One region of the Parashewanella sp. 2210YD4-3 genome, then DNA from elsewhere that is predicted to be linked to it. Evidence: predicted binding sites of a transcription regulator. Region 1 holds the regulator's gene; the other holds the start of a gene.
The links. The regulator MetJ, encoded in region 1, represses methionine synthesis genes. The targets are predictions, from matches to a motif close to TAGACGTCTAGACGTCTA.
Positions count from the first base shown of each region.

Region 1 (8,207 bases):
CCAAACGGTAAACAATGACAATGGTTTAGACTTACAAGTCATCCCAAGAAAATCTCATAGTATTTCCCGTAGACAAATCAGCGAAAACGCGCTGAAAGTGCTGTATCGTCTGCATAAATCTGGATTTGATGCCTATTTAGTTGGCGGTGGCGTTCGCGATATTCTTTTAGGGTTAGAGCCAAAAGATTTTGATGTCGTCACCAATGCTAAACCTGAAGAAATCCGCAAGTTATTTAGAAACTGTCGCTTAGTGGGTCGTCGTTTTCGTCTTGCTCATATTGTGTTTGGTCGTGACGTGATTGAAGTGGCTACTCTTCGTGGTCACCACAAGCAAAATAATGACAATATATCTAAATCTAATGCCGAAGGGCGCTTACTGAGAGATAACGTTTACGGAACCATCGACGAAGATGCAGAGCGTCGTGATTTCACCGTAAATGCGCTTTACTACGACATTAGTGACTTTTCAATACACAGCTATGGTGGCGGTATTCAAGATATCGAGCAAGGCATGATCCGCATGATCGGCGATCCTGAAACTCGCTATCGTGAAGATCCTGTTCGCATGATACGTGCCGTGCGTTTTGCCACAAAACTGGATATGAAAATTGCGCCAGAAACGGCAGCACCAATAAAAACGTTAGCATCACTGCTGGGTGACATTCCGGCGGCTCGTATGTTTGAAGAAGTTTCTAAATTGTTCTTCAATGGTAAAGCCGTACAGAACTATCACTTATTATACGATTTCGGCTTATTCCAACCACTATTTCCACAAATTGTTCATGGAATGGATGACGAATCTGATCCTACGCTCAGAAAAATGGTGGAATTAATTTTCAGGAATACTGACCGCCGCATAGAGAAAGGAAAAACGGTCACTCCAGCCTATTTTTATGCCGCAATACTTTGGTATCCATTGCAGCAAAAAGCACTCGATATCATGACTGAAGGTGGCTTATCCCATTATGATGCCTTTGTTGCTGCCATGGGAGATGTTATGGAGCAGCAATGTCGAAGCATTGGTATCCCACGTCGTTTCAGCACAGTTTCAAAAGAAATTTGGCAGCTGCAATTAAGACTAGAAAAAAACCAAGGCACTCGTGCATTTAAATTAATAGAGCATCCAAAATTCCGAGCGGCTTACGATTTATTATTGATGCGTGGAGAAGTGGAATCAGGCAAAGTTAACCAGTTAGCTAAATGGTGGCGCTCATTTGTAGACGCGTCAGAAGAAGAGCGTACTGATATTGCTCGCCAAGCGAATAATGCCTACAATCGTAATAAAAATGGCTCTAAACGCCGCCGTCGTGCTCCTCGCAAGCCTAAGAATGAACAACAGAATGGCTAAAGCTTATATCGCCTTAGGCGCTAATTTAGAGCAACCCAAGGCGCAACTCGATGCAGCCTGCGTTGCACTAAAAGCATTAGCTGAAACCGAAAGCTTTCACATCTCTCCCTATTATGCTTCAGTGCCTATGGGAGGGATTGAACAGCCTGACTATATCAATGCCGTTGCTCGCATTGAAACTCAACGCTCTCCCCTTGAGCTATTAGATGCATTACAAGTTATTGAGCAACAGCAAGGTCGAGTCAGGCTCCAACATTGGGGACCTAGAACCCTAGATCTTGATCTTTTGTTATACGATAACCTTATTATGACTTCTGAGCGTTTAACCATCCCCCATTACGGTATGAAACAACGCTCTTTTGTATTGGTTCCCTTGTTTAATCTCTCACCAGAGCTAATCTTGCCTTGTGAAACCCCGCTTAAGAGTCTGATTTCTGCTAAGTTACGATCTGAATTGCAAGAGCTAGATTCAGATCATTGACAAGTGCTTACAAAATCTTCAGGATTCAAATCTGCGTTCCATTAACACTGTTTACCTTAAGTAGAATCTATGGCTAAAGTTACCACTTCAAGCTTGCTTAACCTCAAGCAAGATAGAACAAAATTTACAGCGCTAACCGCCTATGACGCTAGTTTTGCTGGTGCATTTGACGAAGAAGGCATTGATGTATTATTAGTCGGTGATTCTCTTGGAATGGTGATCCAAGGTGGTAAAGATACCTGTGCGGTTACCATGGAAGAAGTTGCCTACCATACTCGCTGTGTAGCGAATGTTGTTAAACGTGCACTGGTCATCGCTGATATGCCGTTTATGAGTTACGCCACACCAGAGCAAACCATGGAAAATGCGGCTCAGCTAATGCGAGCTGGCGCTAGTATGGTTAAATTAGAAGGCGGACATTGGCTCCTAGAAACCATCACTATGCTTACAGAGCGTGGTGTTCCAGTCTGTGCTCATTTAGGTTTAACACCGCAGTCTGTGCATGTATTTGGTGGTTTTAAAATTCAAGGGCGAGGCGATGAAAACGCTCAACGCATTCTTGACGAAGCTATAGCTATTGAGCAAGCAGGCGCTCAATTATTAGTGCTTGAATGTATTCCGGCTCAATTAGCACAAACGATTTCAGAAACGTTAACCATTCCTGTCATTGGTATCGGTGCAGGTAAAAATACCGATGGTCAGATCTTAGTAATGCACGACATTCTGGGGATTTCCAGCGGTTATATTCCAAAGTTCTCAAAAAACTACCTTGCTCAAACGGGTGATATTCGCCTTGCCGTAAAAGCCTTTATTCAAGAAGTCGCTGACGGAGTATTTCCAGCCGAAGAACACACGTTTAATTAAGTGGTTAATGAGCAATGAAAGTAACAGCAGAATTAGCCGAACTACGTAGCCAAATTAAAGCGTGGAAAGCCAAAGGTGAAACCGTCGCTTTTGTTCCAACAATGGGAAACTTACATCAAGGTCATATTTCTTTAGTAACAACAGCACTAAAGCACGCTGATCATGTTGTCGCTTCAATCTATGTTAACCCATTACAGTTTGCAGCACATGAAGACCTAGACAGCTACCCTAAAACTTTAAACGCTGACTTAGAGGCACTAAAGGAAGTAGGAACAGCTCTGGTATTCACTCCAACAACAGATTTGATATATCCCAAAGGACCTGAAAACAGCACTAAAGTGATTGTACCTGAAGACGTAATTGGCAACTGTGGCGAAAGTGAAAGTCGCCCTCACTTCTTCATTGGTGTTGCGACTGTGGTGCTAAAGCTATTCAACATGGTGCAGCCAGATGTTGCCGTTTTCGGTCAAAAAGACTATCAACAACTGGCAATCATTAAGAGCATGGTTAAAGATTTGGATCTTCCCATTCACATAATTGGGGTTGATACCTATCGTGAAAGCAATGGTCTTGCGATGAGTTCTCGCAATAATTATCTCACAACCAAACAAAGAGAAACGGCGGCTGCAATCAAGCAAACCTTAGATTGGTTTGTTGAGAAAGTGCAAAACGGCCTTATTATCGATACTGCGATAGAACATGCAAAAGCATCCCTTATCGAGGCGGGTTTAACGCCTGATTACTTGATCGTTCGTCATGCCGACACTCTGCAAAAAATCACTCCTGAAGATGAATCATTAGTGATATTAGTGGCCGCTTGGCTGGGTAAAGCAAGGCTAATAGATAACGAGTGTTTTCAAAGAAGCAAATAGACCAAATATAAAATGGCACACCAAAGGGTGTGCCATTTCTTTATAGATGTTGTTTCTGACTAATTTGAGCTGTGGTTAACTAACCTCAGCTCTGTATAACGAAATCAATAACATTCTGATTTACAATACAAACCTTAAACTTTTATCTACAGTGCTGCTAATTTTGTGTAGTTCGAGGCAGAACAGTTCGTAATAGCCGGTCTATTACGGGCTGTTCTAACACTGAAATACGCATAAGTAGCTGTGCTGTAGAGGTTGGCTTATGCAGAGCTGAGGTTAACTAAGTTGCTTCCAATCAATCTGAATCGCTTGATTGACCAAATCCATTCTTGCGTTAACGACGCCATCCAACTCACGAAGATCAAGCTTTGAAACCTTTTTGATCACATTAGAGTTTTTCTGACAGTGATAATCCAATTGGTGTTTAAGGTTGTCCAAATCCGTTATCGCTGTCATGGTGTTCGGAATTGCAGCAATAAAACTATCATCTGGCGTTTCATTATTTTTCTCTAATATATCGACGTGTTGAAACAATGATAGTAATCGACTTTCGGTGTCTTTTAAGAATTGGTCGATACGGAAAATATGACCTTGAACGGCAAGTTGGTTAGTGGTTAATTTTTTGTCGTCAGCGCGATCTTGCTGGCGAGATAGGATTTGTTGAATATTCGATGGTTTAATTGATCCGACGCTCATCATACTTCCTTGTACTTCATTTTGCGGATAACAAAATTTGAGTATAGTCAAAAAATCAACATTTTCTGTAATCTGTCAATTTTTTGTATTATGCTTGAACTAGTTAACAAATACTTGAGCAGTATTAGGGCAAATGACGGCTCTAAATAAAGGATAAACATGAAAGGAATCACTCCCAATGGCTAGGTTTGTCGTCACTCTGCTTATGCTGTTACTTTGTCCCTTAGCTCACGCCAACAGCTTCTTAAAATGTACGCTGGGTGAAAAAGTGGTTTATACCCAAACGACTTGCCCGAATGGTTACAAGCGACAACAAATCGAGTATCAATCTGGCGTCATCAATCAAATCGACCTAGATAAAGAGTCAAGTAAAGAAGACCCTTTAAAAATGTTATTAGAGAAGGGGACGGTAAGCCGTGACAAGTTATTAAAACTCATCCGCAGTGAGATCATTCGTCTTAAGCGTGAAATCAGTTTTAATAAGGTGGTTAAAGGCGGTGAACTACAAGAGATTGAACGTAACCGATACTGGCAAGATATTCCTGCTGACAACCCTAAATATTTAGACAAAATTAAACAAATCCACCAGCACTTTGATTCCTTAAATGCCATTAATCAGGCCAAAATCAAAGCGCTGTCTAAACATTATTTACAGATTGATGAAGACGCTAAGAATTAGAAACAAAATCGGCTAACCTGGCCTGTAACTTTTCTGCTGCCATAACGCTTCCCTTTGCTTTCAATAGCTCTGCAACACATTCTGCCGTACATAATCCATTGGGCTTTTGATTACGCCTTAGTTGGTATATTGACGTACTTGATGGTTCGATTTTCACTTTAGGCAATTCTTTAAGGTAAGGGCTTTTATTGTAAATTTTGCGTGCTTCCTGCCAAGTACCGTCGATCACAATGTAACTATCAAAGTCATAACTTACTGACACAGATGTACTTTCATCTGTTGGATACAGCAATGCTACCTTGCCTTTTTCTATTGCAGTCAATATATCAGGGGATGGATTTGTTCTTTCCCAAATAATGACTTTTGCACTTTCTTCTAATACATCTGTCACCAATGCACCCGTATTGGTCTTTTTTGATAACTCTCGTTGATGAGTTAACAGAATGATGTTCATAAATGTCCGTTTTACAATAGTTCGCTTCACTCTGATGATATTACACTTAAAATCTTATCTGTCAGATAATCTATAATACTATTAACTGGTTAATTTTAATCAAGAAAAGCTAAAAAAATTTGCGAGTTTTTTGGGTACTTCACGAACTGGATTTGAGAAAAACAATATTACTGCTTCACTATAATTTTTGGGTTCAGGAATACCTTTTGTGTCTTCAATATAATGATAAAGCGGCGTGAAAAATACCGGAATAGTCATTGAAATGACTCCAATGGAAGGGTTCGTAATAGAACCGACCACAACGGCATATGCAAGCAAATTCAAAGCTAGTTCCTTCCTGTTACCGTGGATCTTCTGCCTTTGAGCATCGTTTTGTATGTCATCGTCTGTCATATATGGAGATAGTGGTGAATATGGTGATACTGCCATAGATATTATGCTATTAGTTAAGCCAAGATAATGTATTCTTTCAGAATGTTGCTTAACCCTCACTGAATTTCTCTATCATCTACATTCAAATTTATGCAGCTATATACTCATCAAGATTTGCAAACAATTTTTACAACGGTATGACGCTTGATTTCGTGCCACCTTATTATGTCGTCGAATGGTCAATTTCACTACACCACAATTACACCGATAATCCACCGTTTGTTGAGGTCGATACACAACATCAAAGCTATGTGTAGTCTTTGGCTGTTGTTGATACAAACTCAACATCAAGCTTTGCCATTCTTTACCATGAGGCTTTACTCGCCCATAGAGATGATGACAAAGCAAATGGCAGACTTCATGGGGAACAACTTCATTGATAAATGCAGCGCCATTATCTCGCAACATCTGTTGGTTAAAGCGGAGTTTATTGAGATGAAGATGTGCCATTCCAGCACTGCGGCCTCTAAGCTTAAAACATACCTCAGGACGAGGAAATGAACGCCGCATCACTTGCTCTGCGTGTTGATAGCATAACTCAACTTGATGCAGCGTTTGTTCAAACAAAGATTCTAATGGTAATGGGTTACTCAAGATCTTCCCACTCAATCCCCATTTCATCCATCATTTTTTTAGCTTCAGCTGGAATACTGTCTGGCTGGCTTTTGGCTAAATCTTCATCTGATGGAAGTGGTTGACCAGTATAAGCATGCAAAAATGCTTCACAAAGCAGCTCACTGTTCGTAGCATGACGTAAGTTGCCAACCTGACGACGTGTACGTTCATCGGTTAACACTTTTAACACTTTTAGTGGAATCGATACGGTAACCTTCTTGACCTGCTCACTTTTCTTTCCATGTTCTGCGTATGGACTAATATAGTCTCCGTTCCACTTGGCCATTTTTTCACCTATTTAACTAAATAATTAAAGGAAGATTTTATACCCTTACTATTTGTAGTCAATTATAAAGCGGTTTTTGCCATTAAAAATCGCTATTTTTAATAGCAATGCTAAGTGCACCTTCGACTTCGAGCAAAAATCCGTTTACTGAAATTTGCATTTTTTTAACCAAAGTTTGTCTTAACACATCATTTATCACTGAGTTACTGTTATCATTTAATTCCTAGTTTTTCATCAACATCAATTAACTTTAAAAACAAACATTTAAATAAGACTTAAATGCAAATGAATCCCCTAAATATCAATAAACTTGAGCAGATATTAACCTTTTCTCGCTATCTGGGCTGGGGATTTCGCCTTGTTCTCAGTTATGGGTTAAGTGACTGGTTTGGTTTAACTAATCAATCTGCAATTCTGATTTACCTGTTCTCAATTGAGCTTGGGTATTTATTATTCAGCCATAAAAAAATCAATAACCTTAAAGAATTTGGGACACTGCATCTATTTATCTTACTGATCGATAATAGTTTTTGGTTAGCCTGGCTTTATCTCACCGGCGGTGCATCTAATGCCTTTATTTCATTTTTACTCGTACCTATTGCCATCTCAAGCATCACCATGTCCCCTCGTAAATCGTGGCTCTTTAGTGGAATGAACTGTGTTGTTTATAGCGTTATGCTGTATTTCGATCCTCATATGAAGCACATGGCGCAAATGGGCATGAGTTCTCATTACATAGGTATGTGGCTGAACTTTATTTTATCTGTGGTAGTACTCAATACTGGGTTAGTGCTGTTTTCAGCAAAATTAAAGCAAAGAGATTCGCAGGTCAGTGCCATGCGCGAAGCACAACTTAAGCAAGAGCAACTGGTTGCCTTAGGGGCTTCATCAGCGCAAATGGCGCATCAACTCGCGACCCCATTATGCTCAATGCGGTTATGGCTAGACGAATTAAAGCAATCTCCATCACAAGAAGCCTTTAAGGAACTCAATAATAACCTGTCTCGATGTGAGTCCAGCTTACAAGAATTACGACTGGCTACCGATGCCATACGAGATGGAAAAAAACGTGAAATTAAACTCAGTGACTTGTTACAAGATGCGAAGAAAAAGGCGCAATTACTGTTACCTCAATGTCTGATTGATTGGAAAATAATACAGCAACCATCACCAGTACTGTGTATCGATCATGGCATTTTACCCGCCCTTTTAACCCTAATCGATAATGCAGGTAAAGCATCAAATGCCGCAATATCACAATCTAAAATTGAGATATCGACTCAATATAATCAACAAGGCGAATGCCAAATCTTAATTCGTGATTTTGGTAATGGCATTGACGAAAGCATACGCCCCTATTTGGGGAAACAATTTATCCCCAGTAAAAAAGGACTTGGAGTAGCTTTAATGCTTACTCATGCAAGCTTAGAACGAAACCTTGGGTCTTTGAGCTTAACTGAACACCCAACACAAGGCTGCA
Region 1 is NZ_JBWQOG010000002.1:217,886-226,092, forward strand. It holds gene pcnB (polynucleotide adenylyltransferase PcnB) at 1-1,348, shown strand, start outside; gene folK (2-amino-4-hydroxy-6-hydroxymethyldihydropteridine diphosphokinase) at 1,341-1,829, shown strand; gene panB (3-methyl-2-oxobutanoate hydroxymethyltransferase) at 1,899-2,693, shown strand; gene panC (pantoate--beta-alanine ligase) at 2,708-3,565, shown strand; gene AC1EU0_RS04280 (hypothetical protein) at 3,842-4,261, opposite strand; gene AC1EU0_RS04285 (DUF4124 domain-containing protein) at 4,440-4,940, shown strand; gene AC1EU0_RS04290 (DTW domain-containing protein) at 4,930-5,424, opposite strand; gene AC1EU0_RS04295 (hypothetical protein) at 5,494-5,823, opposite strand; gene AC1EU0_RS04300 (SprT family zinc-dependent metalloprotease) at 5,923-6,420, opposite strand; gene metJ (met regulon transcriptional regulator MetJ) at 6,413-6,727, opposite strand; gene AC1EU0_RS04310 (sensor histidine kinase) at 7,007-8,207, shown strand, end outside.

Region 2 (8,207 bases), on a different contig from region 1:
TTTTATGCTCAAAAGTTTAAGGGTATTAAATCTTAGGTTTTAGTTAGGCTGTTAACTATGTGAGCTATGAGAAATAAGAGGTTATGACTTAAGTAAGCAAGTAATTTTTAGTTTTACAGCTGTTAAAACCATGTTAATTTACGCCTTTAAATAACTAGAACAGGTGAATTATGGACAGTTCATTATCGATGACGGCAGTTATGAAGCAGTCGTTAACTACAATTTTGCATAATAAAGTTGCAATACTTGTTTCAAGTATACCAATGTTAATTGTTTTAGGTTTTTGGGCTTCAATTTTTGGCATTGAGTTTTATGCTTACAATAATTCTGATGAATATTATGGAACTGTAGGTCAAAAGCTATTTTTACAATGGGAGTTGCTATTACTAGGGTTCGTGCTCAGTCTGTATTTTGGGATAAAAACCATCGTTTCTTATCATCGCGTTTTTTTATATCAGGAAATGCCAAGCCTTAAGGTTATCTTGTTACCACAGAATCGAGAGCTAAAATTTTTTGGCAATAGCTTATTGATTTTTATCGTCCTTATTCCAATAGCGTTAGCAGCAGGGGTTGTTACAGGGCTCATTTCCTTCATCACGGGTGGATTTGCACAAGCATCGGGTGAAGTGCCTTTCATTGCAACTTTTTGGGGAACCCTGTTTTTAGGTTTTATCGTCAATATCATTGTTTCATTTTTCTTAGCAAGAGTATTACTTATTCTTCCAGCCGCCGCGGCAGAAACAAAACTTGGGCTTGGTAGATCTTGGATGCTGACTGGTCCTTATCATTTCCCACTGTTTATTTTAGTCGGAGCAATCCCTGCTATAACGAGTGTGGTTTTGCAAGTTGCCCATCAATATGAAGTCCCATATATAGTAGGTATAAGCTTAGTAATGCAATTCATTGTCTTTATATTTGAGCTTGGACTTTTGTCACTTTGTTATGATCACGTTATCAAGTATTCTGAACAAGATGATACTGAAGAGCCTGCATCTGTAGAAATTTAATTTCCTTATCTATGAGGCAATGTAAAAATTGCCTCTTTTCCCATCAATTTTATTCCTTCAAACCTCTTAAAGTTAGCTATAGTGTTTATCATTGTTTGTTTAATAAGCAGCTAATGGTAGGTCAGTTTTAATCTGCCTGACTTTCTATCATTTATCACTGTTTGTTTTACCTAAAAACAAATCCGTTCAAAACACACTGTCAGAGTTCTAACCTTTTTAAGGAGCCTACATATGTCTTCAGGTAAATGTCCTTTTATGCATGGTGCTACAACAGAATTAGGGAAATCTAACGTCAGTTGGTGGCCGAAAAACTTAAATTTAGACATTCTTCATCAACACGACACCAAAACGAATCCTTTAGGTGAGCGTTTTCACTATAGTGAGCAAGTTAAGCAGTTAGACTTCCAATGCCTTAAACAAGATCTAATTGAGCTGATGACAGATAACCAAGAGTGGTGGCCTGCAGATTGGGGGCATTATGGTGGTTTAATGATACGTATGACTTGGCACGCTGCTGGTACCTATCGAATTGCTGATGGACGAGGTGGAGCGAGTACAGGTAATTTAAGGTTTGCTCCTCTTAACTCTTGGCCTGATAACACCAATTTAGATAAAGCAAGAAGATTACTTTGGCCGATAAAAAAGAAGTACGGTAATAAGTTAAGTTGGGCGGATCTGATTGCTTATGCTGGAACTATCGCCTATGAATCTATGGGACTAAAAACATTTGGTTTTGGCTTCGGTCGTGAAGATATTTGGCATCCAGAAAAAGATACCTATTGGGGTTCGGAGAAAGAATGGTTAGCGCCAACGGGATCTGAAAACAGTCGCTATTCCGGAGAGCGGGATTTAGAAAACCCGTTAGCTGCAGTAATGATGGGACTTATTTATGTGAACCCTGAAGGGGTAGACGGAAAACCAGACCCTTTAAAAACAGCAAAAGACATGCGTGTTACCTTTGAGCGCATGGCTATGAATGATGAAGAAACCGTCGCACTAACTGCTGGTGGGCATACCGTTGGTAAGTGCCATGGCAATGGTGACGCGTCTTTACTTGGTGAAGAGCCCGAAGCGGCAAGTATAGAAAATCAAGGCTTTGGCTGGATAAAAGAGGGTGGTGTTGGAAGTAACACGGTAACCAGTGGATTAGAAGGAGCATGGACGACGCATCCTACAAAATGGGATAACGGCTATTTTGAACTCTTACTTAATTTAGAGTGGGAATTAAAGAAAAGCCCTGCAGGCGCGTGGCAGTGGGAACCAACTAATATCAAAGAAGCAGATAAACCTGTTGATGTTGAAGACTCTAGTGTTCGCCATAACCCTGTAATGACAGATGCTGACATGGCTTTAAAGATTGATCCTGAGTACAAAAAGATATCCGAACGTTTTTACAATGACCCTGAGTATTTCTCTGAGGTGTTTGCACGAGCTTGGTTTAAGCTCACCCATAGAGATATGGGGCCAAAAGCCAGATACATTGGGCCTGATGTGCCACGAGAAGAGTTGATTTGGCAAGATCCTATCCCAGCGGGTAATACTCACTACGATGTTGAAGCTGTAAAAGCCAAAATCGCAGCCAGTGATTTAACTTTAAATGAAATGGTTGCTACCGCATGGGATAGCGCTAGAACCTTTAGGCAATCTGATAAACGAGGTGGAGCTAATGGCGCTCGTATTCGTTTGTCTCCTCAAAGCAATTGGGCAGGAAATGAACCAGAAAGATTGGCGAGAGTGCTAAAAGTACTTGAACCCATTGCGCTGGAAAGCGGTGCGAGTGTTGCAGATGTCATTGTCATTGCAGGTAACCTTGGGATTGAACAAGCGGCAAAGGCGGCTGGAGTTGAAATTAAGGTTCCATTCACGGCTGGTCGTGGTGATGCTACAGATGCCATGACGGACTCAGAATCATTTGAAGTACTTGAACCGTTACATGATGGGTATCGTAATTGGTTGAAAGATGATTACCTTGTTAAGCCAGAGGAAATGCTGTTAGACCGCACTCAACTCATGGGCTTAACCGCTTGTGAAATGACCGTGTTGATAGGTGGTATGCGAGTGATTGGAACTAATTATAATGGCTCTAAGCTTGGTGTACTTACCGATAGAGAAGGGGCGTTAACTAACGACTTTTTTGTCAATCTTACTGATATGAATTACCGTTGGGTGCCTACGGGGAAAAATTCGTATGAGATCAAAAGCAGAGCTACTGATGAAGTAAAGTGGACAGCCACAAGAGTCGATCTTGTCTTTGGTTCGAATTCAATCCTACGTGCTTATGCAGAAGTCTATGCTCAAGACGATAACAAGCAAAAGTTTGTTGAAGATTTTGCTGCTGCTTGGACTAAGGTTATGAATGCAGATAGGTTTGATGTTTAACTTGACAGGAAAGAGAATAAGCAGCTCTAAAAGCTAATGCCAATCATATATCTGAAAGCGTCATACCTGCGTAGGCAGGTATCCAGTGACTTTCTTTCTTGAATAAAAGTCACTAGGCTCCTGCATTCGCAGGAGCGATGATAATTTGTTTGATATTTATCTTAACTGTTCAGTATCAAGCTCTAAGACTGCTTATTTATACTGCAGATCTAAAAACTCACGTGACAACTTGGTAAGTCATTTTTAATAAGATAATTTTGGTGGTAATCTTCAGCGGCAATAAACTCTTGTTTTCCGACAATTTCAGTAACGATTTTACGCTCGCCCCATTTACCACTGGCAATCAATTCTTGCTTTGACTTTTCAGCTAATTCACGTTGCTGTTTATCATGATAAAAAATCACACTACGGTATTGGTGACCAACATCTTCGCCTTGTTGGTTCAATGTTGTTGGATTGTGATTACTCCAAAATACGGTTAACAGCTCTTCGTAATTTACAACTGATGAATCATATTCAACTTGTACCACTTCGGCATGACCAGTGTCACCGAACTTTATCTCTTCATAGCGTGTTTTATTCACGTCGCCACCCATGTAGCCACTGGTGGCATTAATAACGCCATCAATTTGTCTAAAGAAGTACTCTACGCCCCAAAAGCAGCCTGCCCCAAAAGTCGCTAATGCCATTTTTCTCACACTCTAACTATTTTAATAAATGTCTAACTGTCTAGACGTCTATATTGCTTTTTGTGATTTATGAAATCAAGTGTTTTTTTCAAATTAACTTCCGATCGTTCAATGTTTGATTTGTGTTAGGATCGCTCACTAAGAAATATAAGAAATCGAATGTCGTCTTTTTATTTCAAAGACGACACAAACAAACACTAGGAGTTGAACGTGCTTCAAACACTTCTGCAGTCTAAAGACTTCCTTTCATTGACCCTTGCAAATCCAGAAACCATTTCAGAACCCTTTTCCTTCGAACTTGCTGACCACACTGATGTTCATGTTTGGGACACAGGTGTCATTGTTTTTGAACCTAAGCAAGCAGGTAACAAAGATATCGTGCTTTCTTGTGCTGTTCACGGCAACGAAACTGCACCAATCGAGATCTGCAACCAGTTAATTAAAGAATTGCTAGAGCAGAGCACTAAAGTAAAGCACCGCACCTTATTTTTGATTGGTAACCCGCCTGCAATTCACAACGGTACTCGCTTTGTTGAAGAGAACATGAATCGCTTATTTAGTGGTAATCATTCAAGCGGTGAAGGTTTAGTAAATAAAGAACGTGTTCGAGCTAAAAAGCTTGAAGAATATGTTGATCGTTTTTATACCTCAGTAACAGGTGAGCGTCGTCGCATTCATTACGATTTGCATACTGCGATTCGAGCGTCTAAGCACGAGAAATTTGCTATCTATCCTTTCCTCCACGGTAAGCCTCATAAGGCTGAACAGATCATGTTTTTAGAAGCCTGTGGCGTAGATACCATTTTATTCCATCACGAACCAACAACGACGTTTAGTTATTTTTCGTCTAATGGCTATGGAGCCGATGCTTTCACTGTTGAGCTGGGTAAAGTGCGTCCATTTGGCGAAAACGATATGACTCGTTTTGTTGCTACTCATACCATGCTTACTCGTTTAATTACAGGTGCTGACCTTGAGCTGTCAAAGTTTGATAATGAAAAGGTGAACCTTTATCAAGTGTGTCGAGTGATCAACAAAAACCATGGTGACTTTGCATTTAACTTTGCTAATGACGTTGAAAACTTTAGATCTTTTCCTAAGGGGTATGTGTTAGCCACTGAGGGCGGAAAGGAAGTTAAAATTGAGCATGACGAAGAAGCGATCGTATTCCCGAATGCCAATATCCCTGTAGGGCAACGTGCGGTAATTATGTTGCTGCCTGTCACTGAACCTATCTTAGAATGATAAATGTTCGTGTAAAGCAAAATATACAAGTGAGTTAAACGTAAATTGTAGTGTGACTCAACTCAAATCTTGCGAGCGGTATATACCTTAACGTAAGGTGCATACCGCCGATAAGAATAGTTGAAATTGAATGAAGTTTATTCAATTTCAAGGAGAACAGAGCACATTATGAGCAACGCAACTCAAAGTAATGAAATAGTTCATAGCGTCAGCTTTCTCGATAGGGATTCACTAAACATCCCAACATTGAGAATCTTACAAGCTGATGGCAGCGTATACAAAGATGCCGTTTTGCCGAGCATCGATGAAGAAACAGCAAAACGCATCTACGACACTTGCGTTTTTATTCGTGTATTGGATGAACGTATGTTAGGCGCACAGCGCCAAGGTCGCATTAGCTTTTACATGACTTGTACAGGTGAAGAAGCGGCAGTAGTGGGAAGTGCTGCTGCGCTAGAAGATAGAGACGTTATCTTAGCTCAATACCGTGAACACGCTGCGTTGCGCTATCGCGGTTTTACGACTGAACAGTTCATGGATCAAATGTTTAGTAACGCAAAAGACCTAGGTAAAGGTCGTCAAATGCCAATCCATTATGGTACTCAAGAGTTAAACTACCATACTGTTTCATCTCCGCTTGGCACACAGATCCCACAAGCAACAGGCGTCGCTTACAGCTTAAAAATGAATAATGATAAAGCCGTTTCCATTTGTTACTTCGGTGAGGGCGCAGCGTCAGAAGGTGATTTCCACGCCGGTTTGAATATGGCTGCGACGTTAAGCGCGCCAGCGTTATTCTTCTGCCGCAACAATGGTTACGCAATTTCAACGCCATCAGACGAGCAATTCAAAGGTAATGGTATTGCCAGTCGTGGTGTTGGCTATGGTATGCATACCATCCGTGTTGACGGTAACGATATGTTAGCTGTATTAGCCGCTACTCAAGCAGCTCGTGACTTTGCGGTTGAAAACAATAAGCCTGTATTGATTGAAGCGATGTCTTACCGTGTCGGTGCTCACTCATCTTCAGATGATCCATCGGGTTATCGTTCAAAAGAAGAAGAAGATGTATGGCGCGCACAAGATCCTGTTGCTCGTTTCAAAAGTTGGATGCTAGCTCAAGGCTGGTTAACCGAAGAAGAAGACGAAGCACTGTACGCTAAGTACCGTGAAGAAGTTCTTGCTCAAGTTAAAGTATCTGAAAAAGTGGAAGCCCCACACATTGATGAACTTATTAATGATGTATACGACGAGCCAACGCCACTGCTTCAAAAGCAGTTAAAAGAGCTTAAAGAACACGTTAATAAATATCCACAAGCTTATCCGAAGACAGCAGGGAGATTCTAAGCAATGGCTAAACAAATGAATATGTTGCAAGCCATCAACGATGCTCTTGCTATCGAGATGGAAAAAAACAACAAAATGTTGGTGTTTGGTGAAGATGTTGGACATTTTGGTGGTGTATTCCGTGCGACTTCAGGGCTGAAAGAAAAGTTTGGTCCAGATCGCTGCTTCAACACACCATTAACTGAGCAAGGTATTGCTGGTTTTGCTAACGGTTTGGCGGCGAATGGTCATACTCCAGTTGCTGAAATCCAGTTTGCCGATTATATCTTCCCTGCATTTGACCAAATCGTAAACGAGTCAGCCAAATTCAGATACCGCAGTGGTAGCGAATTTAATGTAGGTGGGCTTACTTTCCGTACTCCATATGGTGGCGGTATTGCTGGTGGTCATTATCATTCGCAGTCTCCAGAAGCGTACTTCACTCAAACTCCAGGTTTGAAAGTGGTTGTGCCAAGAAACCCTGAGCAAGCGAAAGGTCTATTGTTAGCGTCAATTCGTGATAAAAACCCAGTAGTTTTCTTTGAGCCTAAGCGTTTATATCGTGCATCTGTAGGCGAAGTGCCAGAAGGTGATTACGAACACGAACTGGGCAAAGCTGATGTGGTACAACAAGGTACTGACATTACAGTTCTTGCTTGGGGTGCCCAGATGGAAATCGTCGAAAAAGCCGCTGAAATGGCAGCAAAAGATGGTATTTCATGTGAAGTGATTGATTTGCGTTCGCTATCGCCTTGGGATGTTGATACGGTTGCTGAATCTGTTCAAAAAACAGGTCGTCTATTAATTAACCATGAAGCACCGCTAACTGGTGGCTTTGCGGGTGAGATTGCAGCTACGATTCAGCAAGAATGTTTCTTATATCTAGAATCTCCAATTTCTCGTGTTTGTGGTTTGGATACACCATACCCACTGATCCACGAAAAAGAATACATGCCTGATGCGTTAAAAACGTATGAAGCAATAAAATCAACAATGAACTTCTAGGGAGTCCGACATGATCAAAGACTTTATTTTGCCGGATATTGGAGAAGGCGTTGTTGAATGTGAGCTGGTCGAATGGCTAGTTGAAGAAGGTGATATTGTTGTTGAAGATCAGCCGATTGCTGACGTAATGACCGATAAAGCCTTGGTTCAAATTCCTGCTCCAAATCCAGGTAAAATCGTAAAGCTTTATTATGCTAAAGGTGAAATCGCGATTGTTCATCAGCCGTTATACGCAGTTGAAGTAGAAGGCGAGGGAGAATCGACTCCTGTACCTACTGAGCAAGCTGTAGAAGCCGCGCCTGTTGTTGCTTCAGGAACTCAAATCGAAGACTTCCTACTTCCTGATATTGGTGAAGGAATCGTTGAGTGTGAATTGGTTGACTGGTTAGTTGAAGAAGGCGATGAAGTAATTGAAGATCAACCTATTGCCGATGTAATGACAGATAAAGCCCTAGTCCAAATTCCAGCAATGAAGCAGGGTAAAATTGCCAAGCTGTATTATGCGAAGGGTGAAATTGCGATCGTTCATCAACCTCTGTTTGCCATTGAGGTTGAA
Region 2 is NZ_JBWQOG010000011.1:46,309-54,515, reverse strand. It holds gene AC1EU0_RS15335 (hypothetical protein) at 171-1,007, shown strand; gene katG (catalase/peroxidase HPI) at 1,239-3,386, shown strand; gene msrA (peptide-methionine (S)-S-oxide reductase MsrA) at 3,596-4,075, opposite strand; gene astE (succinylglutamate desuccinylase) at 4,286-5,320, shown strand; gene AC1EU0_RS15315 (thiamine pyrophosphate-dependent dehydrogenase E1 component subunit alpha) at 5,489-6,667, shown strand; gene AC1EU0_RS15310 (alpha-ketoacid dehydrogenase subunit beta) at 6,671-7,651, shown strand; gene AC1EU0_RS15305 (dihydrolipoyllysine-residue acetyltransferase) at 7,662-8,207, shown strand, end outside.
Region 2: a site for MetJ is predicted at 4,109-4,126, ahead of msrA (peptide-methionine (S)-S-oxide reductase MsrA). Genes of this name have one in related genera too.